One region of the Nocardia sp. NPDC101769 genome, then DNA from elsewhere that is predicted to be linked to it. Evidence: riboswitches for the same ligand, from Rfam matches in the RefSeq annotation. Region 1 holds a riboswitch; each other region holds the start of a gene.
What was found. Region 1 has a riboswitch for magnesium ahead of ACIRRA_RS03715 (hypothetical protein). Riboswitches for the same ligand answer to the same signal wherever they lie in the genome.
Positions count from the first base shown of each region.

Region 2: it holds a riboswitch for magnesium, as region 1 does, so the genes downstream of both, ACIRRA_RS22125 (hypothetical protein) here and ACIRRA_RS03715 (hypothetical protein) in region 1, are expected to answer to the same signal.
Region 3: it holds a riboswitch for magnesium, as region 1 does, so the genes downstream of both, ACIRRA_RS14995 (stealth conserved region 3 domain-containing protein) here and ACIRRA_RS03715 (hypothetical protein) in region 1, are expected to answer to the same signal.

Region 1 is NZ_JBIWMX010000002.1:168,396-178,486, forward strand. Features, by position in the region: gene ACIRRA_RS03700 (nuclear transport factor 2 family protein) at 1-238, shown strand, start outside; gene ACIRRA_RS03705 (AfsR/SARP family transcriptional regulator) at 306-3,635, shown strand; gene ACIRRA_RS03710 (MFS transporter) at 3,720-4,958, shown strand; M-box (ykoK) riboswitch at 5,255-5,424, shown strand; gene ACIRRA_RS03715 (hypothetical protein) at 5,781-6,566, shown strand; gene ACIRRA_RS03720 (ABC transporter permease) at 6,603-8,360, shown strand; gene ACIRRA_RS03725 (nitrate/sulfonate/bicarbonate ABC transporter ATP-binding protein) at 8,387-9,673, shown strand; gene ACIRRA_RS03730 (aldehyde dehydrogenase family protein) at 9,823-10,091, opposite strand, start outside.
Region 2 is NZ_JBIWMX010000014.1:47,411-57,501, forward strand. Features, by position in the region: gene ACIRRA_RS22100 (hypothetical protein) at 1-63, shown strand, start outside; gene ACIRRA_RS22105 (hypothetical protein) at 316-447, shown strand; gene ACIRRA_RS22110 (tautomerase family protein) at 643-1,062, opposite strand; gene ACIRRA_RS22115 (SDR family oxidoreductase) at 1,091-1,792, opposite strand; gene ACIRRA_RS22120 (DUF4118 domain-containing protein) at 2,086-4,635, opposite strand; M-box (ykoK) riboswitch at 5,396-5,567, shown strand; gene ACIRRA_RS22125 (hypothetical protein) at 5,851-6,594, shown strand; M-box (ykoK) riboswitch at 6,702-6,873, shown strand; gene ACIRRA_RS22130 (hypothetical protein) at 7,204-7,386, shown strand; gene ACIRRA_RS22135 (NRAMP family divalent metal transporter) at 7,479-9,221, shown strand; gene ACIRRA_RS22140 (hypothetical protein) at 9,318-9,443, shown strand; gene ACIRRA_RS22145 (phosphate signaling complex PhoU family protein) at 9,507-10,091, shown strand, end outside.
Region 3 is NZ_JBIWMX010000007.1:261,934-272,024, forward strand. Features, by position in the region: gene ACIRRA_RS14975 (SGNH/GDSL hydrolase family protein) at 1-56, opposite strand, end outside; gene ACIRRA_RS14980 (cold-shock protein) at 446-655, shown strand; gene cutA (divalent-cation tolerance protein CutA) at 941-1,396, shown strand; gene ACIRRA_RS14990 (response regulator transcription factor) at 1,474-2,109, opposite strand; gene ACIRRA_RS14995 (stealth conserved region 3 domain-containing protein) at 2,310-3,677, opposite strand; M-box (ykoK) riboswitch at 3,757-3,935, opposite strand; M-box (ykoK) riboswitch at 4,038-4,209, shown strand; gene ACIRRA_RS15000 (hypothetical protein) at 4,458-5,369, shown strand; gene ACIRRA_RS15005 (SHOCT domain-containing protein) at 5,469-6,260, shown strand; gene ACIRRA_RS15010 (phosphoribosyltransferase family protein) at 6,662-7,999, shown strand; gene ACIRRA_RS15015 (DUF1918 domain-containing protein) at 8,272-8,550, shown strand; partial or broken gene ACIRRA_RS15020 (4Fe-4S ferredoxin) at 8,704-8,838, shown strand; gene ACIRRA_RS15025 (hypothetical protein) at 8,870-9,178, shown strand; gene ACIRRA_RS15030 (Ni/Fe hydrogenase subunit alpha) at 9,162-10,091, shown strand, end outside.

The DNA.
Region 1 (10,091 bases):
ATTGATCGAGCTGATCCGCGGTGTGCGGCAGCGGTTTCCGCACGCCCGGTTCGAACTGCGCCGTATCGCCGCCACCGGGGATCTGGTGTTCGCGCACAGCCTCTTCACCACCGGACCGGGGGATCGCGGCACGGTGGTCATGGATGTCTTCCGCATCCAGGGTGACCTGATCGTCGAGCACTGGCAGGTACGCGAACGGGTGCCTGCTGTTGTCGTCGGCGGCCACCCCGTCGTGTGAATTCCGTTCGACAGCGGCGACGGATTCCAGTGATCATGGGCGGGAGGTCATGTGGAGGTGTCCTGTCGTGCAGGTGAGGGTTCTGGGCCCGGTCTCGGTGATCGCGGCCGACGGGCACGAGTTCGCGATCATCGGGCCACGGTTGCGAACCTTGTTGGCACTGCTCGCGCTTCGCGCCGGGACGGCGGTTCCGGCCGGGCTGCTGATCGACGGGATCTGGGACGGGGATCCGCCGGCGCGAGTCGAGAATGCGTTACAGGCCCTGGTGAGCCGATTGCGTGCGGCAGTCGGCTCACCTCGCGTGGTGAAGGACGGAGCGGGCTATCTACTGGCGGTCGAACCGGACGCGGTCGACGCGTGCCGGTTCGACCGGCTGCTCGGTGAGGCTCGGCGACTGGGATCGGCCGGGCGGCACGAGCCCGCCGTCCGCGCGGTGGATCTGGCTCTGGCACAGTGGCGTTCGGACGCGCTCGGAGGTGTGGTCGACTCGGCCGACATGTGCTCGACGGTCACCGAGCTGACCGAGCGGCGACTGGCGGCGATCGAGCTGCGCGCCGATCTCCTGCTCATGCTGGGCCGGGCCGGCGAGGCCCTGGCCGAACTCGCGCAACACTGCACGGCGCACCCCTTCCGGGAAACCCTGGCCGCCCGGCGCATCACCGCACTCGCGGCCGCGGGCCGGAAATCGGAAGCCTTCGACGTCTACCGGCACACGGCCGAATCGGTGCGCCGTGAACTCGGCGCCGAACCCGGCCCGGCGTTGCAGGCGGCACTGACCTCGATCGACGCGGCTGCGACTGCGGAATCGGACCTCCCGCATTATCCGACCCCGGCCGGACCGAGGCCGGTAGCACGGGACTCGACACGGACACAACAGGATTCGGTGCGATCGGTGCCGGAATCCGCAGTCGGATCGCAGGCATCATCAGCGGGAGCACCCCTCGTGCGGGGGCGGGGCGTGCCGCGACGCTGGACCAGCTTCGTCGACCGGGAACGCGATCTCGATCAGCTCACCCGGATGCTGCGCGACTCCGCGCTGGTGACACTGACCGGCACGGGCGGCGTCGGCAAGACCAGGCTGGCGACGGAACTCGCCGCGGTCCAGTCGGATTGGCTCGACGGCTGCGTTTTCGCCGACCTCGCGGGCGTCGCACCCCAGCGCGCGGACGACGCGTCGACGCCGACCGCGGTTCCGGCCGTCCTGCTGTCCGCCCTGGGCCTCGGCGGATCCATCGACGACGCCGACTGGCGCGTGGTGCTGCACCGATCCATGGGGCACGGCCGAATGCTGGTGATCCTGGACAATTGTGAGCACGTGATCGACGCGGCCGCCGAGTTGGCCGCGTACCTGCTGTGCCACTTCCCCCAGCTGACCGTGTTGGCCACCAGCCGCGAGCCGCTCGGCATCGACGGCGAAAAGTTATACCCGGTAAGGGCTTTGGCGGTACCGAAGCCCGGAGCGTCGGTGGAGATCGCCGCCGAATCCGCCGCCGTCCAGCTATTCGTGGACCGCGCCCGCGCGGTGCGACCGGACTTCCGGCTGACCGACTCCGACTGCGCCGATATCGTTACCGTCGTGTGCTGTCTCGACGGGCTGCCGCTGGCGATCGAACTCGCCGCCGCCCGCCTGCACGCCCTGCCGGTACGTCATCTGGCCGACCGGCTGTCCCACCGATTCAGTCTCTTGGACTCGGCCAGTCGCAACGTATCAGCCCGGCATCGCACGCTGCATGCCGTGGTGTCCTGGAGCTGGAACCTGCTCAGCGGTGGAGAGGTCGAATTGGCGCGCAGGCTGGCCGTCTTCGCGGATGGCGCCGCACTCGACGCCGTCCTCGCGGTATGCGGCGGCGAGGACACCGCGGATACCCTCACTGCGCTGGTCGCCAAGTCCATCGTCGAGTTCGACGGCGCGCGATACCGGATGGTGGAAACGATTCGCGCCTACGCCGCATCGGAATTGGACGCGGCCGGCGAGAGCGGGCGACTGGCGAACGCCCACGCCGACCATTTCCTCGCTCTCGTGCGGGACGCGGCACCGCGGTTGCTCGATGCGCGGCAGCAGGAGGCGACGCGCCTGCTCACCATCGAACACGCCAACTGCCAGGCCGCCCTGGAATGGGCGGTGCGCACCGGGGACGGCGAGCGTGCGGTCGGTCTGTACGGCGGCCTGATCTGGCATTGGCTGCTGTGCGGGCTCCGCGGCGATGCCCTGGCCTGGCAACCGCGTGTGCTGGCGCTGTTCAGTGCGGGTCCGCCGCCGGACCGCGCCGCGGATTTTCTCGCCGTCCGCTACGCCCACCAGCTGCCCGCGTACCACGAGCCGTTGTGGCGGGGCCAAATACCCGATCGCTCGGGCGAATTCGATGAACTCGTGCGGACCGCCATGGGCGAGTCCCGGCCGCCGCATCCGATCTTCGTGCTGCTGCTGGCACTTCGCGACCGGCACCGTGGTGCCGGCGAGCTGTTGAACCAGTGCCTGGCCGCCGACGACACCTGGTTGCGCGGCAATGCGCTGGTACTACGGGCACTGGACGAAATCGGTGGTGACACAGAGTCGTTCGAGCGCTGCGTGGCCGACCTCGAAGCGGCCATCCGCATTCTGGAGCGTCTGGGCGAGCCGCGAGGGGTGAGTCGGGCGCTGCTGCACCTGGCCCACCACAGGATCGAATCGTCGGGACTCGCCGCGGGTGCTCCCCTCATCGCCCGGGCCGCCGAACTGCTGACCCCGGGTCTGGGGGCCGAGGAGGCCGTGGGCGTGCTGCGCCGCGCCGCGCAGTTGCATCTGCGGGAGAACGACGTGGACGGCGGCGCCTCCTACCTCGCGTCCGCCCGGAGGTGGGGGAATACCCAGGTGCCCGAGGGAACGGCGCAGTGGCTGGGCGTCGCCGAGGCCGATCTGGCGCTGCGGCAAGGCGAACCGGGCACGGCGATCGAGCTGTACGGACGATTGTTCGGCGACGACGGTCCGCTGCGGGCCGATCGCAGTCCCGCCCCGGCATTGGCCATCGACGAGATTCTGGGACGCACACACTACGCGATCGCACTGGTCGGAACGGGCCGAATCGGCACCGCGACAAGGCAACTCGAGATCGCTCGCGACATCGCCGGCACCGCCGCACCGCGATTGCTCCCCGCCGTCGCCGTCGGCTGTGCGCTGGCCGCCCTCGCCATCGGCGCACCCGAACCAGCCGCGCGCCTGCTGGGAGCCATCGACCAAGTGGACGGTCGCATCACGAACGGCAATCCAGGTCCCGACGTACGGCAGGCGGTCACCCTCGCCCGGAAAGCCCTGGGGCAGCACCGATTCGCCTCTGCCCTGAACGAAGGCCGACACACCCCCTGCGACCAGATCGATGTCCTGTTCGAGCACGCCCTGTACCAGCGCGCTGTCAGCTGACGCCAGCGTCGCGTCAGCGCCGCGCGGAACCGTTGCGAGCATGGCGAACACCACCTCCCCATCCGACACGAGCAGGTGGAAGTAATGGCATCTCCCATCGCTTCCACTCACGAATCCACCGGCGCCGGAACTCCGATCCGCAATTGGCTGTCCGTAGCAGCAGTATCCACCGCCACCTTCGCGATGGTCACCGTGGAGGCCATGCCGGTCGGCCTGCTCACCCCCATCGGTCACACCTTCGACGTCTCTCCCGGCGCGGTCGCATTGACGATCACGCTGCCCGGACTCATGGCTGCGGCGGCCGCGTCCACCCTGCCCGTCGCGATCGGAGGATCGGACCGGCGTACGGTCCTGCTCGGGCTGATCGGGCTCATGCTGGCCGCGACAGCGGTCTCGGCGCTGGCGCCGGACTTCGCGATCCTGCTCGCCGCACGTGCCGTCGCCGGCATCGCCATCGGCGGCTTCTGGGCACTGGCCGCCTCGTGCGCGGTCAGATTGGTTCCCGCGCACCACATTCCACGAGCGATATCGCTCGCATTCGGCGGTGCGACAGCGGCCAACGTGCTGGGAGTGCCTGCCGCGACGCTGATCGGCAATCTGAGCGGCTGGCGCGTCGCCTTCGCCGCACTGGCCGGATTCGGCGCGGTGGTCGCCCTCGCGCTGCGGCTGCTGCTACCGCCCCTGCCCGCCACCGAGGTGGTCCGCCCCCGCGCCCTGGCGCGGCAGTTGCGCACACCGGCCGTCCGCGCCGGAGTCATCGCCACCTTCCTTCTCGTGGGCGGGCATTGGGCGGCATTCACCTTCGTCCGGCCCATGCTGCAGGACATCTCCGGTCTGGGCGCCGCGGCAATCGGGCCCGCGCAGCTGGCCTTCGGCCTGGCGGGCGTGGCCGGAACCTTCGCGGGCGGCGCCGCCGCCGGCCGCGACCCGCGGCGCGCCCTGGTCGTCGCCGCCGCGCTGCTGGCGGCGACACTCGCGCTCTTCCCACTCATCGCGACCACACCCGTCATCGGCATCATGGCACTGCTGGTGTGGGGCACGGCATTCGGCGCGATTCCGGTCGGCGTGCAGACCTGGATCCTGCAGGCCGCCCCCGATCATCCCGAGGCCGCGACCGCGCTCAATACCGCCATGTACAACCTGGCCGTCGCCGTCGGCGCGCTCACCGGCGGCGTGATCGTCAGCTTCACATCGGTGACCGGCGTCCTCGTCACCGGCGCGCTGCTCGGCGTGACCGCCATCGCCGCGGTCGTACTCGGCGGTCGGCAACTGGCACGGCGTGCCGGTGCCCTATCAGCGGCGTCCGTCGCAGTCGAAGAATGAGAATTGTGATCGTCGGAGTCACCGCATAGCCAGGTACGGCGGGGTGGTCGACAGCGCCACCCCCCACCGGCGACGCGGGCCCCGGATGCCGCGGCCATGGACGCTGACGGTTCGCTGTGGGGCACGATCACACCGGTCGCCGTCCTCCCGCTCGAACAGGGGTCTCACCACGCCGACCAACGTCGGCGACACATCTGAAATGTGCGATCGACGGTCCGGTGCGCCGCTGTGACATAGCGCTCGCCGATATGCGAATAGCGGTTTTGACTTTTACCGAGTCTTTAACTAGGTTCCCTGTTGCACCTCGATAGGCGAGGCTCCTGCACGAACACAGGCCACTGATCTGACGACGTCGAGAGACGCCCAAGGTTAGGACAGATTTCTCCGGATCAAGGGGTAATCCAAAGTGGCTTTCCGATTCGGAACACGTCGTGCAGTGCCAAAACTCTGACGAGAGGGGTGTGCGTCCGCCTCGAGAGTTCCGGGCGACCTCCCCCCGTGCGTTGACGAATCGCGTTCTACCAGTGAGGAGGTCGGGTAGCAAGATGGCACCCGATGATGACCCGGGATCTCCGGGCCGGCCCCTCCGCCTCGGTCCGGGCCGCTAGCCAGCACACCAACACCGCGTCGATATCTCGACGCACGTAATTCTCCGATATCACGATGCCGCCCGCGCGGCACCGGACTATTCGCATGCACATTTTACGAATGAATTCGGAGATTCGCATATATGTCCGACCCGTCGGCGCCACCGTGCCGGACGGTATTCGATGCTGCCCGGAAACCGATGCGGGCAGCGATATCCCGAGGGGAAACATCCCGATGAGAATTCGCTTGCTCGCCTTCGCCACCGCGGCGATCACCACCGCCGGACTGGTCGCCCCGGCCGCCGTTTCGGCCGCGGCACCCGGATCGGACGTCCGGCTCGCCGACGCCGTGACAGTTCAGGCCGTGTCCGGCGACGCCCGGATCGTGGACCGATCGGTGGTGCTGCGCACCGACCTCGGCACGCTCCGAACCACTACCGACCAGCTGCAGATCCTCGACCCGCAGGGCGTGGTGGTGGGGGTTATCCCGCTGACCATCACGAAGCAGGACACGACGTACCCGATCGACGCCCGCATCGACGGCGACAGCGCCACCCTCACCCCGCGCCCGGATCGGGCCCGACCGGTCGGCACCGAGGAACGACGCATCGCCGCGGAGCTGTACGCCGCCGCGGAGGCGCAAGCCGAAGGCCCTGCGGCACAGCAGATCGCCGATCCCGACAGCTTCGAGGATCGGATGAATGCCGTCTTCCAGAATGTCAACAATGAGCTCACCGTGGCCCTGGCGGTGGGCACGCTGCTGGGTGCCGTCATCGGCGCGCCGCTGGGCTGCGTCCTGCTGGGCGCGGGCCAGGGTCTCGCGGTCGGCGCATTGACGTTGGGCACGTTGGCGATTCCCGGCGCCGTCACCGGCTGTCTGGAGGGCGCGGTGGCCGGGGCCGGGATAGGCGTCGTGGTTTTCAACCTGCTCGTCGGCGCACCGGCGGTGCTGGCCTCGGCCGTGCACGCCTTCAACGTCATGACCGCACCGCCCGCGGTCGCCGCCGAATCGACCAACTGAGTTGCGACGACGCCGCTCGGAGCGAGGTGAACAGCAATGACTCTTGAATTGGCAATTCCGGACCGGCCCAAGACGACTCCCGAGGTGCCGCGGGCACGCGGGCGGCTCCGAGCGGTGGACTACCTGATCATCGGCGCGGGTGTGCTGCTGATCCTGCTGGTGCTGCGGCTGTTTCGGGACATGTCGGTGCCCTGGACGCCGGATACCGGAACCGAGACCGTATCAACCGATCCCGCGAACCTACCCTATTACGCGGCCCGCACCACGCTACGTATGTTCATCGGCCTGGCGGCGTCCATCCTCTTCACACTGATCGTCGGCCAGTGGGCGGCGCGCTCGCGCCGGGCCGAGAAGGTGTTCATCCCGGCGCTCGACGTGCTGCAGTCGGTGCCGGTGCTGGCCCTGGTCTCGATCACGGTCACCGCGTTCGTGGGCCTGTTCCACGGCTCGTATCTGGGCGCGGAGGCGGCGTGCATCTTCGCCATCTTCACCGCGCAGGCCTGGAACATGACCTTCGCCTATTACCAGGCGTTGCGCAATATGCCCCGGGAGCTGGATGATTCGGCCCGCATGATGCGGCTCACCCGCTGGCAGCGGCTGTGGCAGCTGGAGGTGCCGACGGCCATGGTGCCGATGATCTGGAACGGCATGATGAGCTTCGGCGGCGCGTGGTTCATGCTCGCGGCCTCGGAGGTCATCACGGTATCCGGCCGGGACGAGGCGCTGCCCGGCATGGGTAGTTTCATCGCGGCGGCCACCTCCGAGGCCGAGGTCGGCAACCTCGTGGTGGGTGCGCTGGTCATGGTGCTCACCATCGTCTTGGTGAACGTGGTGTTCTGGCGGCCGCTCACGGCGTGGTCGGAGCGATTCCGGGTGGAGCACACCGAAAGTGCACAGGCCCCACGGAGTCTCGTGCTCGACCTGCTGCGGCGCAGCACGGTCCCGGGTCGGCTGGCTCGGGTGCTACGGCCGGTCGGCGAGCGGGTCGATCGCCTCATGCGCGTCTTCGGGCGCAGCACCCGTTCCGCCTACGACGAGCGCGCGGGCAGCCGCATCGGCGATGTGCTCTTCTTCGGACTGCTCTTCGCCGCGCTCGCCTGGAGCACCTGGGCACTCGCCTCCTACTTCGAAAGAACCGTGGGACTGGCCGAATTCGGGCCGACCTCGCTCATGGGGCTGGCCAGCCTCGGCCGCGTGATAGTGCTGCTGGTGGTCTCCACCATCGTGTGGGTGCCGGTCGGCGTGTGGATCGGGATGAATCCGCGCATCTGCCGGTTCGCTCAGCCGGTGGTGCAGGTACTGGCCAGTTTCCCGGCCCAGTTCTTGTTCATCTTCGTCATCGCGGCGCTCACCTACACCGGCATCTCACTGAATATCGGCGGCATCGCGCTGATGGCACTGGGTGCGCAGTGGTACGTGCTGTTCAATGTGATCGCGGCGGCCGGGCAGATCCCGACGGACCTGCGCGAGGCCATGGACGATCTCGGCGTGCACGGCGTGCAGCGCTGGAAGTCGTTGATACTGCCCGCGATCGCCCCCGGATATGTGGTCGGCGCGATCACCGCGTTCGGCGGCGCGTGGAACGCCACCCTGGTCGGCGAGGTCGTGGAGGCCGGGAACACCCATATGGAGGCCTACGGCCTGGGCGCGTACATCACCAATGCCACCACCGACGACGTCTTCGCCAAGGTGCTGCTCGGCACCGTGGTGATGAGCGTGGTCACGGTGGCCATCAACCGCCTGTTGTGGCGACGCCTGCAGCGCACCGCCGAACGGCGATTCTCGCTGAGCTGAAACATTTTTCGAAAGGAGGACACACCGTGTCGACCCCCATCATCACCGTCGATCGTGTCACCAAGAACTTCACCAACCCCTCCGGCGAGCAGCTGCCGGTGCTCTCGGATGTCTGCCTCGAGCTGCACGAGGGCGAAATCGTCGCGCTGCTGGGTAAATCCGGCTCCGGCAAGTCCACGCTGCTGCGGATCATCGCGGGCCTGATGCTCCCCTCCGCGGGGTCCGCGCGCATCCGGCAGACCGAGATCACCGAGCCGAATGCCAATACCGCCATGGTGTTCCAGACCTTCGCGTTGCTGCCGTGGCTGACCGTGCGGCAGAACGTCGAACTCGGCCTTCGCGCCCAAGGGATTTCGGCCGGGGAGCGCGGCGAGCGGGTCACCGACGCCATCGACATGATCGGCCTGGACGGCTTCGAGAACGCCTATCCCAAGGAGCTTTCCGGTGGCATGCGCCAGCGAGTGGGATTCGCCCGCGCCCTGGTGGTACAGCCGGAGGTGCTGCTCATGGACGAGCCGTTCTCGGCGCTGGACGTCTTGACCGCCGAGAACCTGCGCGGCGAGCTCATGCGACTGTGGGCGGAGACCGCCTTCCCCACCAAAACCATGCTGATGGTCACCCACAATATCGAGGAGGCGGTGCAGCTGGCCGACCGAATCCTGGTGCTGGACAACAATCCCGGCCGAATCAAGGGCGAGATCCGGGTGGGTCTCCCGCAGCCGCGTGACCCGCGCGGCGCGGGGTTCCAGGCGCTGGTGGACCAGGCCTATCGGATGCTCACCGACGCCACCTTCGATGGCGACCGGACGAGCATCGCCCCCACCCCCATCACCCGGCCGCTGCCCGATGCCGGGGTGGACGGAATCGGCGGCATGCTGGATTTTGTCGCCGCCCAAGGCGGGCGGGCCGACCTGCCGGATCTGGCGGGCGGGCTGCGCTTCGAGATCGACGATCTGATGCCGCTGGTCGACGCCGCCACCATGCTGGGGCTGGCCACCACCGCCGACGGGGATATCGAGCTCACCCTCGACGGCACCCTGTTCACCGAGGCCGATATCGACAGTGCCAAGGCCATTTTCGCTCGGCTGGCTCGAGCCAAGGCGCCCCTGGTCGCGGCGATCGACCACGCGCTGACCAGTGCGCGCAACCAGCGGCTGCGCGACGGCTTCTTCCTCGATCTGCTGCGGCGGGGCTTCACCGAGGACGCCGCGCGGCGACAACTGCGGATCGCCATCGACTGGGGGCGCTATGCCGAACTCTACGAGTACGACGCCGCCGAGCGGCTGCTCACGCGGCATCCGGACGAGGCCTGAGGCGTCCGCCAGTGCGGCGAGCCCGGGCATGGGGCTCGCCTTCGCGCATGGCCCGCACCCGGGCCACCGGGATGGTGCCCTCCTCGATCACATCGGGCGGGGGAGGGACTGGAGTTCAGGGAGGGACTCCGCCGCTTTCCCGGCCGGGATCACAACGGCCACTGCATGTGCTTGACCTCGAAGAATTCGCGGAGTCCCTCCTCGCCGCCCTCCCTGCCGATGCCGCTGTAGCCCGGCCCGCCCCACGGGGCGTCCGCCCGCATGCCGGCGCCGCCGTTGATGGTGACGGTGCCCGAGCGGATCCGGCGGCCGAAGGCGATGGCTTCGGCGGTCGGTCCCCATACATTGGCATTGAGGGCGTACCTGACGTCGTTCGCCATACGGACCGCCTCGTCGAGGTCGGTATACGGCATCACCA
Region 2 (10,091 bases), on a different contig from region 1:
GGAATCGACGACTTCGCACCCGTCGGCGGAACAATCGCGGACGAGTCGGCAACCCAGGAGTAAGTGCGGATCTACTGAGGCCGGAATCCCTGAACTGGGATTCCGGCCTCTTTCATGGCATTTCGCGAACACATCGGCGATTTCCCAGTTACGGCAACGATTTCCGGTTGTCCACCTTGTCACCAATCCAGGCGACCGGCGGGGTCGAATGTCGAGCGTCGATGTACCCGCGGATGTTCTGCCTGAACAGAAAGGTTCTGCATGGCCGGAGGTAAGCACCGAGCACTCAACCCCCACCGGAACAAGGTAGGCAATGTGGTTGCGGCGGGAGCGGTTCCACTAGTCCTGGCGATCGCCGGACCGGGCAGTGCGAACGCGGCACCGGCCGCCGCCGCAGGCGTCGCGGTCGGCGTGGTCAACGCTCCACCGCGCGTCGTCGGCGACTGACCCTCGCCGCCGAAGCAACTCTCTCGAGCACCGCTGTGCTCGCGGTGGGAACCGGCGGTGAGGTCCGGTTCCCACCGGCGCCCGCCGCCCCGATACGGGCCACGCCTTGCGGCCCCCGGCGAAATCCCTCGCACCCGCGAGGGATTCCGCTGGCCTCAGCAGCTACATTCCCGGCCGCCGCTGCCGCCTTCTCGGTCAGTAGGGAATGGGTTTGTTCGCCTCGGCCCAGCCGCGCTCGACATGGCTGCCGGGCGGGGGCGGGAACAGTCCACCGATCATCCAGGTGTCCCGGGGTACCTCGTTGATATTGAACTCGAGATGCAGCCCGCGATCGTGGGTGTACGGGGCGATGAGGTCGTGCAGGCGCTCGCTCATCCGCTTGCGCAGGTCGGGGTCGTCGAGTTGGCGTGCCAGGTGGTCGACGGTGATCCGCACCGCGGGGATCGATACGCCGCCGACGTAGAAGGAGTCGGCCGGGACCTCGTGGAAGAGCACCACCGCGTAGAACTCCGGCAGCCCGAAGTGCGCGTAGTAGGCGGTGATGTCCTTGGCGAAATTCTGTTTGTCCTCGGCCGTGAGAGTGTCGGCGGGGTGATAGATGTGCCACAGCGGCATGATGAACTCCCTTGAAAGAGACGGATTTTCAGCGACCGAACGACAACACGAGACCCTCGACCGGCCCCGACAGCGCGGCCTTCACCTGCCGGGTGAAGTCGTCCACGAGCACCTCGGTCGCCCCCTGCTCCAGCCCGTCGGCGACCGCCGCCGCCACCTCGGCCGGGCTGATCTTCGGCGCCGCGATGGCCTTCACCATGTCGGTGTCGGCGAACCCGAGATGCACACCGACCACCTGCGTACCCTGCCCCGCCAATTCGATCCGCAGGGAATTGGTGATCGACCACAGCGCGGCCTTGGACGCGCCGTACGCCGCCGCCCCCGAACTCCAGGACAGCACCGAGTGGATATCCACCAGCGCCCCGCCACCGTTCGCGGCAAGGATCGGCGCGAATGCCCGCGCGATCCGCAGCGGCCCGAAGACGTTCGTCTCGAACGTCTCCACCACATCCGCCATCTCGGTCCGCAACAGCGGAGCCGGCCGCAGCACCCCGGCATTGTTCACCACAATGCTCACATCGCCCGCCCGCGCGGCCACCGCGGCAACCGAATCCGGGTCGGTGACCTCCAGCTCGAGCGGCACGACCCGCGGATCGTCACTCGACTCCGGCTTGCGCGCGCTCACGTACACCTTCGCCGCACCCCGCTCCAGAAACTCCTGCGCGAACGCACGGCCCAGCCCACGCTGCCCGCCCGTCACCAGGACATTCGCACCCTCGATGGTCGTCATATCCGCCTCCTTGATTCGTCGCCGATCATCTGACTATATCTAACTATAGTCAACATGTGCGAGCGGCGGCAGGCTACGGATCTGCCGTCGTAGCTGTCAGCGGATTCCGGCCGTGGCGGTCGAGGCCCTGTCCGACGAGGCGTAACTCCGCAGCAACACCTCCCTGATTCGCGCGGTGTACCGATCCGCGTTGCTTTTCCGCGATTGATACCGGGCCCCTCGAGGTCGGGAGAGCGGCGGCGCAGATTGGCGTGTGCGGGAAGGGGATTTCGTCGTCGACGACCGGATGGTGCTCATTTCCGGACTGTGTGCTGAGGTGCCCCGGACTCCGGCTCCGGCGTCCGGGGCAGCGAGAAGACGAATGTCGTTCCACCGCCGGGAGTGTCCTCGACGGTCAGTTCGCCGTCGAGGGCGCGGGTGAATCCTTGGGCGATGGCCAGGTCGAGGCCCAGCCCGCGAGCACGACTGCCGTTGGTGGTGTGCTGCTGGGAAGGTTCGAAAGTTTGCCTGCGATATTCGGGCGGGATTCCGGGGCCCTGGTCGATAACGCGCACTTCCACCCGGTCGCCGCTGACACCGCCCTGGACTCGGACGGTATGGCCGGGCGGCGACCAGGTTTGGGCATCGACCATGACATTGGTGATGGCGCGCTCCAGCAACCGGGCATCGGTGCGGACCGCAGGCAGCTCGCGGGCTTCGATGGCGATGGCCGAGCCGGCGTTGGTCAGACCGTTGACCGCGCGGCGGAGCACATCGGTGATGTCGGTGTCGGTCATGGTCAGCGGGAGTGCGCCGGCCTGTAATCGGCTCATGTCCGATAGATTTGCGACCACGTGGGTGAGTCGGTCGACCTCTGTGTCGATGGTCCGGTGGACCTCCATGGTGCTGTCGCGATCCCCCGCCGTTTCGGGGGAGAGCAAACTCGTGGCCGCGGCTTTGATGGTGTCGAGCGGCGTGCACAGATCGCGCGAGACCGCCTCGAGCAGTCTGGCGCGCAGTGCGTTGGACTCGGCGAGCGCGGCGGCGCCGGACGCTTCGCCCTCCAATCGGACCCGTTCGAGCGCCAGCCGCAGCTGGGTGACGAAGGGTCCGAGCAGCCGGGCATCCTCTCCGCTGAGCGTGGGTCCGGACAGGGTGAGCACCGCCCCGCCGCCCAGCTCGGCGGCGAATCGCGCTTCCTTGGGTTCTTGCGGGGGATCGCTGCCATCGGTGACGAGCGGGTGCCAGGAGTTGTTGTCGCGCACCAGCACCGCCGCGTTGTCGGCGCCGAAGGTGCGGCGCAGATCGGCCAGCAAGTCGGGCAGTGCGCGGGCGCCGGCATCGACGGTCTGCCCGGCCAGTCGCACGAGCGTCTCCGCTTCGGCGCGGGCGCGGGCAGCCTGCAGAGTTTGCCGGGCGAGACGGTCTACCAGCACGCTGACGACGGCGACCACGGCCAGGAACACGATCAGTGCCGCGATATCGGTGGTATCGGCGATGTAGAGGCTGTAGACGGGCTCGGTGAAGAAGAAATCCGCTGCGAGCCAAGCGATTACGGCAGCTGTCAGTCCCGGGCGCCAGCCGCCGAGCACGGTGACCGCGACCACTGCGAGCAGCAGACACAGCAGCGCGCCGGGCAGGCCCATCACGGTCCGCAACGGCGACAACGCGGTCGCCAGGGCGGCGATTCCGGCCGTGCCCAGGGCCCACGCCAGCCGCCTGCGGTGCGGTGGCATGCGGACCGGATGGCCTGGGTGCGCAGCCTTGGGTAGCGAGGGCGGTTCGCGTGCGGGGGTCGCGATGATGTGCACGTCGATCGGCCCTGCCCGACGCAGCACCTCGTATGTGATCGATCCGTGCAGCCACCGGCGCAGCCAGCCCCTCCGGCTGCGCGCCAGCACCAGCTGGGTGGCGTTTTCTGTGGCCGCGAAGGCGAGCAGTGCGCTGGGCACGTCGTTGCCGGTGATCTCGGTGAAGCTGCCGCCCAGGTCGGCGGTGAGGGCCCGCAGGTGATCGAGTGCCGGCGGTCGCGCCTGGATGGTGGCGTCCAGTTCGCGTACGTGCACGGCCAGCAGTTCGCCGCGCAGCCGGGCGGCCATACGCGCGCCGCGGCGCACCAGCGGTTCGTCGTCCGGGTGGCCGGTGACCGCGACCAATACCCGTTCCCGGGTCTCCCAGGGCTGGGTGATGCCGTGCCGGAGGCGGTAGTCGTCGAGGCCTTCCTCGACCCGGTCGGCCACCCACAGCAGCGCCAGTTCCCGTAGCGCGGCCAGATTACCGATGCGGAAGTAGTTGCCGAGGGCCGCGTCGATCCGTGAGGGCGGATAGATGTTGCCGTGAATCATCCTGCGCTGCAGGGCTTCCGGGGTCATGTCCACGAGTTCGATCTGTTCGGCGGCACGCACGACGGCGTCGGGCACGGTTTCGCGCTGGGTGATTCCGGTGACCTGCGCGACCACATCGTTGAGGCTCTCCAAGTGCTGGATGTTGAGCGTGGAGACTACGGTGATCCCGGCGGCGAGCATTTCCTCGATGTCCTGCCAGCGTTTGGCATTGCGGCTGCCGGGTGCGTTGGTGTGGGCGAGTTCGTCGACGAGGGCGACGGCCGGACGCCGGGCCAGTACCGCGTCGATGTCCATTTCTTCGACGGTCATTCCACGGTGCGTGCAGATCCGCCGCGGAATGACCGGCAGATCCTGGATCTGGTCGGCGGTACGGGCGCGGCCGTGCGTTTCCACGAAGCCGATCACCACGTCGGTCCCACGTCCTCGGCGCCGACGGCCCTCCTCGAGCATCGAGTAGGTCTTCCCAACCCCCGGTGCGGCTCCCAGGTAAATGCGGAGGTTACCGCGCGCGGTAGCCATAGCTCCATGGTGCCCGTCGACGGCGGTGGCCGCGTCGAATAGATCGCGGGCCTGGTCGTAGGCCGGTCGAGTCAGCCCGGTGTCCGGGCAGACGTTGCGCTCGGGAAGGTGCTTGCCAGGCCCGAGGCGTAGGGAGTCGCGCCTGTAGGACCGATTACGACCCGTACTGTTCGAGGTGGTGGGTCAGTAGTCCGGTCAGAGTTTCCGTCGACGGTGTTCCAGGATCCGCCGAGCAGGACCGTGTTGTGAGGGTCGAGGGCTGCCAGGGCGATCCAGCGCCTCGATAGCGGTGTTCGAGCGCGGTCAGCACACCGTCCTTGGAAGTGTTGGTCGGTGCCGTAGGCGGCGATGCGGCTGGTGTCGCGCGATCCGGTCATGATGACCTCCCGGGCCGCTGCGGAGACCGCCGCGGTGATCTAGCGGTAGATGGTCACGACATCCTTTGGGGTGGTGCGGGTTTCGCCCCATTGGTCCGGGCCGTTCGATGGTCGGGACGTCGATGAGCCGATGCCCGAGGATGTCCGCCTTCAGCAGCACCCGCCCTCGCGGCGTTCGAACGCGTGCAGGTCTAATCTTGTTGACCGACAATATGATTCGATCCGCACCGAACCGGCGGCCACGGCCACACCACGCACCGCAGCCGGTGCTATCACTCGAATTCTGGCCGAACCACGGGTATCGGACAGACGAAGCAACGCTTTTCATCGCAAATGTCCGAATTGACGAATGACTCGTTCGGTGTCAAGCTTTGCGCCGTAATACAGCACCTCGCTAGGCGAGGCTCCTGTACGAACACAGGCCACTGATCCGACGACGTCGAGAGACGCCCAGGCTCAGGACAGGTTTCCCCGGATTAAGGGGTAACCCCAGGTGGCTTCCCGCGTAGTGGGATACGTCGTGCAGTGCCGAAGCTCTGACGAGAGGGGTGCTCGCCCTCCGGTCTTCCGCCGGGGCGACTCCTCGTGTGCACCCGTGCTCAGCGCCCTCGTGCGCTCCGGCCGCAAGGAGGTGAGGACGACCCATGGCCCCCGGCGATAGTCCGTATCCGAGTCATCCGTTCCACTCACCCGTTTGCGGGTGGAAACGCGCCACACGACTCTGACGTTTCACCACATCTGACGCGACGCGTATTCCCTTGCGCGGACGTGTAATTCGTGCTGGCCTTTTCACCCCCATTCGAATTCACCGTCCCCAGAATTTCGAAGGTTTATCTCGATGAGGAAGATCACCGCTTACACCGTTGCCGCCGCCGTCACCCTCGGTGTGGTCGGCTGCAACGCCCAGGACGCCAGTGCCGATGCCCCCGCCGCAACCTCGGCGGCTCCCGGCATCCACTGGGACACCAAGATCGACGGCGCTTCGGTGGTGCTGAAGACCGACGCGGGCTCGCTGACCACCCAGGACGGCCAGTTCCAGGTGCGTGACAACAACGGTGGCCTGGTCACCCAGTTCCCGCTCAGCTGGCTGGACAACGCGGGCGCGCACCCGATCGCTGCCCAGATCGACGGCAACACCGCCACTTTCACCCCGAACATGGACCCGGCCGCCGTCGTCCCGGCCCCGGCCCTCCCCGCCCCCGCGCTGAGGGACGTCGCCAACCAGGCCGACCAGGACGCCGCCTTCTCCGCCGCCGTCAACCAGTTCGGCATCGTCACCTCGATGGGCACCATGCTCGGCACCCTCATCGGTGGCGTCGCGGGTTGTGCGATCGGCGCCGCGGGCGGCGCGATCGCCGGTGTCGTGGTGATGTCGGTGCCGACCGGCATCGCGGGCTGTGTCGCCGGCGCGGCCATCGGCATCCCACTGGGCGCGGCTGCCGGTCTGGTGCTGACCGGTGTGCCCGCCGCGATCGCGGTCGGCGTCGGCCTGGCCCAGCGCCTGACCGCGCCGGACTCCACCCCGGCCGCCAGCGCGGCCACACCGGCTCCCGCCGACCCGGCCGCTGCCCCGGCCGCGTAGGCGGGCCCGGTTGTGCCGCTGAAAGCCACACCGGCACAACCGGATCCCATAGAAACGCGATCGGTAGCACTTGACTTGCGACTGGCGAAAGGGTCAAACTCGTTGAGTCAGCACCTCGCTAGGCGAGGCTCCTGTACGAACACAGGCCACTGATCCGACGACGTCGAGAGACGCCCAGGCTCAGGACAGGTTTCCCCGGATTAAGGGGTAACCCCAGGTGGCTTCCCGCGTAGTGGGATACGTCGTGCAGTGCCGAAGCTCTGACGAGAGGGGTGCTCGCCCACAGGATTTCCCTGGGGCTTTCCCCTTGTTCTGGCGCGACGAATAGTGACGTCCGCGTACGTCCCGGCTGCAAGGAGGTGAGGGACGAGCAATGAAGTCCGGCGATAGTCCGTACCCGAGTCCGGTTCGAAAATCTGTTTCGTTCCCAGCTTGCTGCGGCCCCGTGAACGCCTGACACCGCAGAAATCCGAGCATCGACCAGGTTCGGCGTGAACGCGCCTGAATGAGGGGGTCGATGCGGATTCCGCATGCCCTGCGCGCCTCGCAGGGCCCGTCAGCGTGCCGGGAGATATTGCAGCAGCGAGCTTTTCGCCAAGGAGCAATGTCATGGCCGTGATCGCTTTCCCGACCCACGACACCATCTCGCCGACCGCCACGGTGAGCGAATTCTTCCGCCGGTTCCGCACCAAGGTCCGGCTGACCGATCAGGAGCGTGCCCACATGCAAGCGGCCCGGCCCCGGGCCGCCCTCTACACCGCCTCTCTCGGCGGCCACCCCTACCACTGGTAGCGGGTCGCGAGCGGCGGCGGAACCCCTCGGCCGCCGCTCGCATTCCTAAACTTGCAGTACTGCAACATGATTCAGAGAGGGAGAAAACGGTCATGGCCTTCTTCTCCGACGGCGCGAACCGCCGTAACACCACCACCGTCGCCGACGTATCCACCCCGGGTGCGGTCATGGACAGCGCCCACGTCGGCGACATCCAGGGCGCGCTGGGCACCATCGGCCAGCACGACACCCTCGAAGGCCGCACCCGCTGGCAGCGTTTCCGCATGCTGCTCGCGGTCATCGGCCCCGGACTGATCGTCATGGTCGGCGACAACGATGCCGGCGGCGTCGCCACCTACGCCCAGGCCGGACAGAACTACGGCATGGCGCTGGTCTGGACCCTGGCACTGCTGATTCCCGTGCTGTATGTGAATCAGGAGATGGTGGTCCGCCTCGGCGCGGTCGCCGGAGTCGGCCACGCCCGGCTGATCTTCTCCCGGTTCGGAAAGTTCTGGGGCGCTTTCAGTGTCGGTGACCTGTTCATCGTCAACGCGCTCACCATCGTCACCGAATTCATCGGTGTCTCGCTGGCGCTCAACTACTTCGGGCTGCCCAAGGGCATCTCGGTGCCGTTGGCGGCGGTGCTGCTGTTCGGGGTGGTCGCGGGTGGCTCGTTCCGGCGTTGGGAGCGTTTCCTGTTCGCGCTCATCGCCGTGAACATCGTGCTGTTCCCGCTCGCGTTCATGGTGCACCCGAGCATCACCACGACCGCCAAGGGCATCATCCCGTCCTTCCCCGGCGGGCTGGATTCGACGCTGCTGCTGCTCATCGTCGCCATCGTCGGCACCACCGTCGCGCCCTGGCAGCTGTTCTTCCAGCAGTCCAACATCGTCGACAAGCGCATCACCCCGCGGTGGATCCGCTACGAGCGCATCGACCTGTGGGTCGGCATCGCGATCGTCATGATCGGCGCCGTGGCCATCATGGCCGCCGCGGCGTTCGGCCTGGGCAGCGACGCCGTCGGCAACTTCACCGACGCGGGCGCCGTCGCCCAGGGGCTGCACGACAACATGGGCAAGACCGTGGGCGCGCTGTTCGCGATCCTGCTGCTGGACGCCTCGCTGATCGGCGCGAACGCGGTCGGGCTGGCCACCACCTACGCCCTCGGCGACACCCTCGGCAGAAGGCACTCGCTGCACTGGAAGATCAGTGAAGCGCCGGTGTTCTACGCCGGGTACGCCGTGCTGCTCGCCATCGCCGCGGCGGTGTCCTTCAGCCCGGACCACGTGCTGGGTCTGCTGACCCAGGGTGTGCAGGCCCTCGCCGGCGTGCTGCTGCCCTCGGCCACCGTGTTCCTGGTCCTGCTGTGCAACGACAAGGCGGTCCTCGGCCCGTGGGTGAACACCCTGCGTCAGAACATCGTCGCCGGAATCATCGTCTGGTCGCTGGTGCTGCTGTCGCTGGCGCTCACCGCGGCCACCTTCTTCCCCGACCTGTCCACCAAGACCCTCGAAATCGGCTTCGGCGTCGGCGCTCTCATCGGCGTTCTCGGCGGTGCCGTCATCCTGGCGGCGCACGGCCGCTCCGGTCGCAAGGCCACCGAGCGCACCGCGGCCGAACTCGGCGGTCTGGACCCGGACCAGATCGAGGAACTCGACTCGACCCCGCTGTCGCGGGCCGAGCGCAAGGCCATCCGTGACGCCGACCGCGACTCCTGGCGCACTCCCGCGCTGGACACTCTGGAGCGGCCCGCGTTCTCCCCGGCGCGGATGGCGGGCATGATCGCCCTACGCGGCTATCTGCTCATCGCGGTTGCGCTGGTCGGTGTGAAGATCTACCAGCAGATCACCGGCTAGCCGGAAGGGACCGGGTGCGGCGGCGAGGATCTCGATCCTTGCCGCCGCTGTCGGCACCACGCGCACCCCGCCACGACCACGAGAGGCGCAGCGCCGATGACGCTGGCCGCAACCACCCTGCCGACCTACAGTCCGCACGCGATCCACATCGGGACCGCCATCGTGCTCCTGATCCTGGTGATCGTGCTCGTCATCGGCGTACTCCTCGGCCGATGCCGCTGATCTCTCCCCGCGACCTCATCCCCCGGCCGGCTCGTCTGGCATCCACCGAACATGGAGCGCGGCATGCGAACTCGGTTCCGTCGAGATCTCGGCGAGCTGTCCGAACAACTGCGCACGATATGTCTGCTCGACCGCACCGCCTTGGCAACCGCGACGCGCGCCTTACTCGACGCCGATCTCGCGGCGGCCGAACGAGCAATCGACATGTGTGGGCGGATCACGGCCCTGTGCCAGAACAGCGAGCGCGCCGCGACGCGACTGCTCGCCCTGCAGGCCCCCGTCGCGAGCGACCTCCGCCAGGTTGTGACCGCCCTGCACCTCGTCACCGACCTCGCCAGAATGGGCGCACAGGCCAAACGCATCGCACTGATCGCGCGTCGCAGACATCCCGCGCAAGGGGTTCCGGCGTCCGTGCGTCCCGCGATCGTCCATATCGCCGAAGGCGCGGTCGCCATGGCAGCCGGTGCCTCCGCCCTGCTCGACTCCCATGACCCCGTGGAAGCCACACGGCTGGCGAACCGGGACGCGGTGGTGGGCGAATTGCGCGACGCGGTGCTGGGGTCCGTGCTACGACCCGATTGGAGCTACGGGATCGGCGTGGCGGTCGACCTCGCACTGCTGGCCGGGTACTACGAGCGGTTCGCCGAC
Region 3 (10,091 bases), on a different contig from region 1:
ACGAGGGTCCCGGCGGCGACGATCGCAACAGTGGACAGGCAGTGCTTCAGATTCACGATATAGGTCCTCGCGGTCGGGCTCGGGCGAATAGCCACAGACGGTACGAGATGACCTGGCAACCAATAGGTCAAACGACCGAATCGTTATCCCCGGTTCAGTTCGTGGAGGCGCGGAAGGCGTGCCTTTCGGCGAAGGCCCCCAGGCCGACCACGCGGTGGGCGTTGGCCAGGGCGGTGATGGTGCAGACGCCCAGGGAGGCCGGTGCGGTCGTGGAGGGTGGCCGGCGACGCGGTCAGGAGGACGACACCGGACAGCGATACGTTCCCGTCTACGGCGGTCTGCGACGATCCGAAGGGTCCTGGTCCGCCGTGTCCCGCCAGCGCGGAGACGCGTTGGCCGGTAGGCTCTAGCGGTCCGCTCGTCCGATCTGAAGGGACCGGCACCAATGGCAACTGGCACTGTGAAGTTTTTCAACGCCGACAAAGGCTTCGGGTTCATCACGCAGGACGAGGGTGGACCGGACGTATTCGTCCACTTCAGCGCGATCCAGTCCACCGGCTATAAATCGCTGCAGGAGAACGACCGCGTCGAGTACGACGTGGTGCAGGGCGCGAAGGGACCACAGGCGGAAAACGTCGTCGTGCAGGGACATTAGTTCTCGGCCGCGAACGGTGCGCTCGAGGTCGTCCAGGGCTCATCGCCCGAGCCCGAACATGAATCAAGCCCCCGACCCAGGTGGTCGAAGGCCCACACGGTGTTTGGACGACGCGGAGGAACTCAACTCGGCCCCCAGCTATAGATCCAGGGGCTTCCCCGCGTCGCAGCAAACACCATAACGACGCCCACACCCGCCCGCCACCACATTATGTCGACCCTCACACCTACAGCTGGCCCGTCGGGTGCCGGCTGGGGGATTTCGCGGTGCCTGCGGGGGGTAAATGTGACCAAGTCCAACAACGTCGAACGATCGTCTACGGCAGCTCGGATCCGCTGTACGCGAGTCGCGCACGCGGTGCCGGACATCCGTCACGAATTCCGATGCCCCAATAGGGTTGCGGATATGACAGAGGCACGAGTGTGGTCGGTAACCACGACGACGCCAACCGAGGAAGACGCACAGAATATCGCTCGCACGGTGGTGGCCGAACGTCTCGCCGCCGGCGCTGAGGTGACCGGACCAGCGATGTCGGTGTTCTGGCATCTGGACCAGCTCGGCGAGGGCCAGGAATGGCGAGTGACACTGAAGACGGCAGCAGCGGTCAGGGACAAGCTCGCTGGGCGAATCCTCGAGCTGCACCCATGGGCCGGTGGGCCGGAGATCATCGCAACACCCGTCGAGTGGGCGATCGACGGCTACGTGAAATGGGTCGAAAAGATCACAGCTGCACCGGAATAGGGTGCCCGCGCGCCAGCTGCCCTCAGCTGGCGCGTCGCATGGAGTTGACCGCTCGACCCGGAGACCGGGCGCGATCCTCACGCAATGCCCATGCGATATCCGACACCCCGGACATTGAGGACCCAGTCACTGGACCCCAGCTTGCTTCGAATGGTGCAGACATGGGTGTCGACCGTCCTACGCGACCAGGAGTTGTCCCAGATCTCCTGCATGATCCGCTCACGTGGCACCACCGCGCCCGCGTTCGAGGCCAGCAGATACAGCAGGTCGAATTCCTTGAAGGTCAGCTCGATTCGCCTCTCGTAGAGTCTGACCTGCCTCGATGCGTCATCGATGTGCAGCGGGCCGTACTCGATGGCACCGGTCGAGCGCGCGGACAGCTCGCTGCTCCGGATGGCCGCCTCGATCCGAGCCATCAGCTCACCGATGTGATACGGCTTCACCACATAGTCATCGGCGCCCGCCTCCAGCGTGAGCACGGGGTCGAGTTCGGACTCCCGAGCCGTAGCCACGACGATCGGAACGGTGCTGAGCTCCCGGATCGAGCGCACCACATTCAGCCCGCCCCTGTCCCTCCGGTCGATATCGAGCAGCACAACATCCGCGGGTTCGTGCGAATCCGCAGCCCGCGCACCGGTTTCGGCTCTCCGGGAGCTGCCCTTCCATGCCAGCGCCCGGCTCAGTTCCGCCAGATCGGCGTTCTTGCTTTCCACGATCAACACCCGCCGACCCCCGAAAGACCCGGTACCGCCGATCGAAATGATCGGTAGTCGATCGACGATGCGGGATACCGCAGCCGACTGCCCCATTGGAACTAGCTCTCCTCATGAGAATTGGATAACTCGAATTGGGCATACGAAATCCCGGATCGGTTGCGACACAGCGCAATCCGGTCCAGAACCCACCGTGTCGGCTATGCGGCGACGGTGTCCGACTCGGCCCGTTCGGGCATCAGGGCGGCGGTGCGCTCCCACGGTGCGGGCCGGGGGAAGTAGTGCTCGAGGAAGCACCGCACTCGCGACGCGCGGTGAGATTCCTCGACCTCGGGGAAGCTGCTGTCGTTGAGGCAGAAGAAGTCGGCGTCGCGGCGAACCGACAGGATTCCGAGCTGGTCGAGACCGTCGAAGGTCGTGGTGTCGACGTAGCGCACCCAAGCGGTTTCGTGCCGGACCGCCCGGCCGGTCAGCAGGGCGTAGTAGTGGTAGAGGGAGTTGGTCACGGAGATGTCGGTGGCCGAGCGGAAAGGGCTGGCCTGTGTCCTGGCGAAGTCCTCGGCGAACTCCCGCTCCATTTCCAGTAGTACGCTGCGGCGCAGCGGTGTGGGCGCGTGTTCCAGGTGGCGGGTGATCACGTGCCCGAATCGATGCCGCAGCAGCGCCCGGTTCACCCGCGCTCCGTTCTCGAATCCGCTGCGCTGCTCGGTATTCGGTCCGGTGCCGATCCGGAGATCGGATTCGATGAACCGGCTGATGCCCCCGGAGGTGAAGAACATCTCCGGCGCGACGGGACGGCCGAAGAACATGTCGTCGTTGGCGTAGATGAAATGCTCGCTCAGCCCGGGAATGTGCTGCAGCTGCGTCTCGATGGCGTGCGAGTTGAAGGTCGGCAGACTGTTCGGGTCCGAGAAGTGTTCCGCCGCACGGACAATCGTCACCTTCGGATCGTCGGCGAGCCAGTTGGGCGGAGTCGAGTCTGTGGCGATGAAGATCCGGTGCACCCACGGCGCGTATTCGTGCACCGACCGCAACGCGAAACGCAGCTCATCGATCTGGCGGGTGCGCGCCGGAGCGGCGTCGCCCTCGCCGAGGCTGACGCCGACCGCGGCGGCGGCGCGGCGCGCGGCCAGTGCCGGGTCATTGCCGTCGACCCAGGAGAACACGATGTCGATGGGGAATCCGATGTCGCCCGCATGCGGTTCGAACATCCCCTCCAGGGACACCCAGTCGCTGCCGTACCGCTGGATCTGCGCAAGTTCCAGGTCTGCGGCCGGAAAGCTGGTGCGGGTCAACGCATTCGGGCGAGGGCAGCGCACCTCCTCGTCGCCGAACTCCCAGAATTCGACATCAATGGAGCCCGGGCCCCCGTCGGCCCGCAACAACGGGGCGACCAGTCCCCGGAACTGCTCGCCCAGTGCCAGCGCGGGCTCGCCGTCCGCCGTCCTGATCAGCAGGAACCGAATATTGTTCGCGAGCAGTACGCCACGAGTGAGCAGCAGATTCTCCACCGCGGTCCGCTCGGTGCCGCCTCCGGCCACCGGAACGCATGTCATCAGGTTCTTCATTCGTCACACCTACCTACGGACTCAACAGGTCTCAGGGAACGCACGAAGGAGTGTCTGCGCGAAAGACTTCAGATGTCGCGCGCAACCCCACACGTTGAGCTTCGGCACTGAACGACGTATCCCTGCCGGAGATCCGGCGGGAAGCCACTTGGGATCAGCCCTTAATCCGGGAAGATCTGTCCTGAGCTTGGGCGTCTCTCGACGTCGTGAGATCAGTGGCCTGTGTTCGAAAAGGAGCCTCACCTAACGAGGTGCAGCACCGACTATAGCCGCAGCCTCGAACACTTGCCCCTGGTAACCGTTGTCACACCGGGCCCGGTTGACTCCGGCCATCGAGTGATGACAAGCTGACGGCCGCAATCAGCACCTCGCTAGGCGAGGCTCCTGTATGAACACAGGCCACTGATCCGACGACGTCGAGAGACGCCCAGGATCAGGACAGGTTTCCCCGGATTAAGGGGTAACCCCAGGTGGCTTCCCGCCCAAAGGGATACGTCGTGCAGTGCCGAAGCTCTGACGAGAGGGGTGCGCGTCGGTGGCATCGGGCCGCCGACAACTCCTCGTGTGCCCCGTGCAGCCATACCAGGCCCAGGCCCCGAGGAGGTGAGGACGACGGCCATGACTTCCACCGATGGTCCGTATCCAAGTCCTTCCGAATCAGGGCAACGCCATCCGGCACCCAGCCACGGGTAGGCCGGCCAGCAGAGTCCGATTCGACTCTTCCCTGCGCGCTGCCCTGCGGCACAAGAATCCCGATTTCGAATCTCGAAAGTCTTACCGATGCGGAAAACCCCCGCCGGCGCGGTCGTGCGCCGCGAAAGCTCATTCCGACCGTGGCGGCTGGGCGCCGCAACCGGCCTGCTCGCCTTCGCCGTGATCCAAGCGGCCCCCCTCGACGCGTCGGCCGCGCCCGTGAGCCCGGCCCGACCCGCCCTACCGCCGACGGAACTGGCCGAGCGGATGCGGTCCGCGATCCAGGACGCCTCCCCCGGCACCGAGGTCGGCATCGACGTCATCGACACCGCCACCGGCGCCACGCTCGCCGAACTCGACACCGATCAGCAGTTCTACACCGCGTCGGTGGTCAAACTGCTGATTGCAATCGACGCACTGCACAGACAAGTCTGGCAAGCGGATTCGGCCACCTCGACCATGCTCGACCGAATGCTGTCCGCCAGCGACGACGACATCGCCGATCAACTGTGGTGCGACAACGGCGGCACCGCGATTGTGAGCCGGATGATCGATTTGATCGGGCTCACCGGTACCCGGCCACCGAACGACCCCTCCGAATGGGGCGAAACCCTCACCACGCCAAGGGACGTCGTCAGCGTCTACCGCTACCTGAGCACTGCGGTCCCCGCACCGGCCCGCGAGGTCATCATGAACGGATTGCGCAACGCCAGCCGTATCGCCGCCGACGGCACCGACCAATACTTCGGCATCCCAGACGCTTTTCCCCGCGCACCCCGGGCGATCAAGCAGGGCTGGATGGCGCTCGATACCTCGACGACCATGAACACCAGCGGCCTCGTCGGCACCGGATCCGACCACCTGCTGCGCTTCACGATCGTGGTGCTGACCACCCAACCCGCGGGGATCAGCTGGACCGCAGGCGGTTCGGCGCTCACGGCCGGCCTGACCGTGTTGCACGATGCCACGACACCGTCGGCGGAGCGCGATTCATCGTGACCCTTCCTTACATCCACAGCCGCGCTCGGAACGGGGTCCATGACCTCCGATATCCGGGGCTGTCCTGCGAAAACGGCCATCCCACCGGATAATCGAGGCGTGTCCGACACCGCCGGGTCGGGTCGGCGCCCCGCGGGTGTCGCCCTGCTCATCCTTTCCGTCCTGCTCGGTACCGTCACATGGCTACTGCTTCGGCAAAGTATGTATGTAGCCCATGACATCCCCTGGAACTGCGACAGCGAAGGCTGTGGCACCAACGACTTTCGGATCCGGTACCTCATCGGCGGCATTGCCGCCGATGTGGCCCTCGTCGGTTCCTCCTGGCTGATCCTGCGCATGGCCGGATTCGGCAGCGCACTCGCCCTGTGTGGCTTCGCCTTCGTGAGCGGCTGGCACGCGGCGATCGCCGAAGGCGCGATACCGCTCGAGCGGGACGCCACGGCCATCACCATCTGGACGGTCATCGGCTGGGTCGGTGTCGGCGTCGCCGCCCTGGGCCTGCTCTACGACCTGGCCATGACCGGGACGGTGGCCCGCCTGCTCGGCCATCCGTCGGTCCCGGCCCGCCTGACTCGGTTCGAGACCGTGGACAACCACGGCACGGCACTGATGACCTTCACCGACTCCGACGGCTTCGACCACACCCGCCGGGTCAGGGCAGGTATGTCATGGCTGTATCTCCCGGTCCGCGCCGTCTACCGCCGTTCCGACCCGACCCGCAACCAGCTGGCCGTTCCCTGGTACCGCCCGGTGCGCAGGACCACAACGATCAGCGAGGGCTCGCAAGCCGAAAGGCTCGACCAACTCGAACGCCTCGCCGCTATGCACCGCGAGGGTCTGCTCACCGACCTGGAATTCCAGCGCGCGAAAGACACCCTGCTGGATCCCTGACCCCGGCTGCGACGGGGATCCTCTCGACTTGATGTCGCCGGCTGTACCGGGGCCAAGGCCGGGATCAGTGAGGTCGTCGATTCCTGCGTGCACCAGATCGGTATCGCCGCGGGAGCGACGGTCCGGCACCGTGTGCCGATGCGTAGAGCGGCAACCGTTTTCGGGGCTCGGGTACAGCAGGGCGGGGTTGAGGGTGGTCTCGGCTTGCTCGACGTCGGGCTCTCCGGAGAGTCGCAGCACGGCGGCACGGACGGTTCGCCGGAACCGCACCCCGGTTATCAGCAACCCGATGTCTCCGAGGTCGTCGTGGGACCAACGACTCTCCCGACCGGCGACAACCGGATCTGCCGGTGGCAGCCGGTGGCTGTGAGGCTGGAAGTGCCTGCCTTAAGGAGGTTTCGATGTACTTCGAGGATCGTGCCGAGGCGGGCCGTCGGCTCGCAGAACGGCTGCGAACGCAGCCTGATACGGATGTCGTCGTGCTGGGGCTGCCGCGCGGGGGCATCCCGGTCGCGTTCGAGGTGGCCTGGCGGCTGCAAGCGCCGCTGGATGTCATCGTGGTGCGCAAACTGGGCGTCCCGCATCAGCCCGAGCTCGCCTTCGGTGCTCTCGGCGAAGACGGCGTGCGCGTGATCAACAACATCGTGGTGGAGCGAGCGGACCTGTCCGGTGCGGAGATGGCGCGGGTGGAGCAGCGCGAACGCGCGGAATTGAACCGTCGCGCCGCTCGCTTCCGGGCCGGTCGCCCACGCATCCCGTTGCAAGGCCGCATCGCGGTGATCGTCGACGACGGCGTCGCGACCGGCGCGACCGCCCGGGCCGCCTGCCAGGTCGCCCGGGCGCAGGGCGCCGCGCGGGTCGTGGTGGCGGTGCCGGTCGCGGCCCAGGATGCACTACTCAGGCTGCGGCGAGAAGCCGACGAGGTGCTCTGCCTCGAGCAACCGTCGTTCTTCTACGCGGTCGGCCAGTGGTATCACCACTTCGAGCAGACCACCGACCACGAAGTCATCGAGCTGCTGGCTCGCGCCGCCGCCCGGGATCCGCGGCCACAGCCGGGACCGGCCGCGGATCCGCCGCTGCGCGACGACGAGGTGTGTGTGCGGGCCGGGAAAGCCATGCTGTCGGGGCATCTCACCATTCCAGAGCATCCGATCGGTGTGGTGGTGTTCGCGCACGGTAGCGGCAGCAGCCGCCACAGCCCGCGCAACCGCCACGTCGCCGAGGTACTGCAGCAGGCCCGACTCGGCACGCTGCTGTTCGACCTGCTCACCACGGCCGAGGAAGTCAACCGCGCCAATGTGTTCGACATCGACCTGCTGGCCGGGCGACTGGTGGCGGTCACCGACTGGTTGAGCGGACAGGAACACGCGGAGGGGCTGCCGATCGGGTATTTCGGGGCGAGTACCGGCGCCGCCGCTGCCCTGCGCGCCGCCGCCGATCCGAGCGTGCACGTGCGGGCGGTGGTGTCTCGCGGCGGGCGACCCGATCTGACCGGCCGCGCACTGTCGGCGGTACGGGCGCCGACTCTGCTGATCGTGGGCGGTCACGACCACCTGGTCATGGATCTGAATCGCCAGGCGGCCAAGGCAATGTCATGTGAGACCGTGCTGGCCGAGGTGCCCGGCGCGACCCATCTGTTCGAGGAACCGGGCACCCTGCGCAAGGCCGCGGAGCTCGCGCGGGACTGGTTCACCACCCGGTTGCCCACTACTACGGCCGAGCCGGAGGGATCGGCGTGAGCGAGCTTGCGAGCGAACCATCGACACAGCGCGCCGACGCGCACGGCGGAACCGAGCGCCAGCGAGGTGGAGCCGTGAGCGACCCGGAGGCCGGGTATCGCTTCGGTTGGGCACGGGTGCGCTACTGGCCGATTTCGTGGTCGCGTGGTGGTGATCATGCGGTTGGACAGGTCCTGTGCAGGGACTTCCGGCCCTACCCAGGGATCGCATGCCCTTACCACGATAGAGATTCGAGACACGAGTTTCCGGCCGACGTGTAAGGAGGTCGTTCGATGCGAGCACAACCAGGGGACTGGCTGATCGTCGAAGGACGCGCGGTCGGAGGCGTGGTCCGTCGCGGTCTCATCGAAGAGGTGCACGGCACGGACGGCGCACCGCCGTACCTCGTGCACTGGGCCGACACCGGGCATCGGGCCTTGACCTTCCCAGGCCCCGATGCATATGTGCGGACCAGCGCCGAACTGCGCGCCCAGGAGGAGATCGCCGCGGCACGGTACTCGTCGATGCAGCATGTACCCGCCTCCCACACCGATGCGGACAGCCGGGGCTGACCAGGTCCTGGTCGGCGCGGTACCGGCAACGATCTCGCCACTGCCCCGCCGACTCGGGCACTCCGGCCCCGCAGCGAGGACCTTCGGCGCTGGTCACGGCCGCGCCGCACCGGCCGGACCGGAATCGAACGACGCGCGGGAACGGAGGCTCCCTTGCCCCTCGGCGACACCGTGACGATCGACCGCGACGGGCTCGACCGGCTCGTCGTGGTGTTGCGGGAGAACGGATATCGGGTCATCGGCCCGACGGTGCGCGACAACGCGATCGTCCTCGACGAACTCGACACGCCGGCTCGTCGAACTGCGCGAGGAGGCGACGATGGTCACCGCTGAGGAGCTGTCCACGTTCGCCTCGCTGGCAGCACTCGACCGCCCGAAGCTGGAAACGCTGGCCCGGGCCGGGCGCGCGGTGCACTATCCCGCTGGGCAGCGCCTCGCCCTGTGCCCGTCCTATCATCGCGGCTGCTACGGCTGCTTCGGCCCGATGGAACGGCCCAATATCGGTGCGCTGCCGCCGACCCTGAGGATCAACGGCATGGATACCGTCGATATCGACCGAGTGTTCAGCACAGTCGCGGTCGCCGCGCCGGCCTTCGCCGACAGGAGCCAGGATGAGCCATCGCAGTAGGCAATTGCGGGTCAGCTCGCTGGCGCGCGTGGAGGGCGAGGGCGCGCTGCGGGTTGTCGTCGAGAACGGCCGGGTGGAGCGGGCAGAGCTCAATATCTACGAACCGCCGCGCTTCTTCGAGGCCTTTCTGCGCGGCCGGGCGTACACCGAGCCGCCCGATATCACTGCCCGGATCTGCGGCATCTGCCCGGTGGCGTATCAGACCAGCGCCTGCAACGCACTCGAGCAGATATGCGGCATCGCACTGGATCCGCAGCTGACCGCGCTGCGCCGGCTGCTGTATTGCGGCGAGTGGATCTCGAGTCATTCCCTTCACATTCACCTGCTGCACCTGCCCGACTTCCTCGGCTACCCGGACGCGATCGCCCTGGCCGCCGACCATCGCGAATCGATCGAGCACGGGCTGGCCATCAAGAAGGCGGGCAATGCGCTGCTCGAACTGATCGGCGGCCGTCCCATCCACCCGATCAATGTCCGGGTCGGCGGTTTCTACTCGGTGCCCCGCCACGCCGATCTGGAACCGGTCGCCGAACAGCTGCGCCGGGCCCAGGACTACGCGATCGAAACAGCGTGCCGGGTGGCGCAATTCGACTTCCCGGAGCTGGAGCTCGACCACGATCTGCTCGCGGCCACCGCACCGGGCCGTTACGCCATCGAGGACGGCACGGTGTCGACCAGCACCGGACTCGACTTCCCCGCAAGCGAATTCGGCGAGCACGTGGTCGAGGAACAGGTTCCGCATTCCACCGCCCTGCATGCGCGATTGGACGGGCGACGCTATCTGACCGGTCCCCTGGCCCGGTACAGCCTCAACTCACGGAGTCTTTCCTCACTCGCCCGCGAGGTCGCCGCTACCGCCGGGCTGGGCGCGGAGTGCCGTAACCCGTTCCGCAGCATCGTGGTTCGCGCCGTC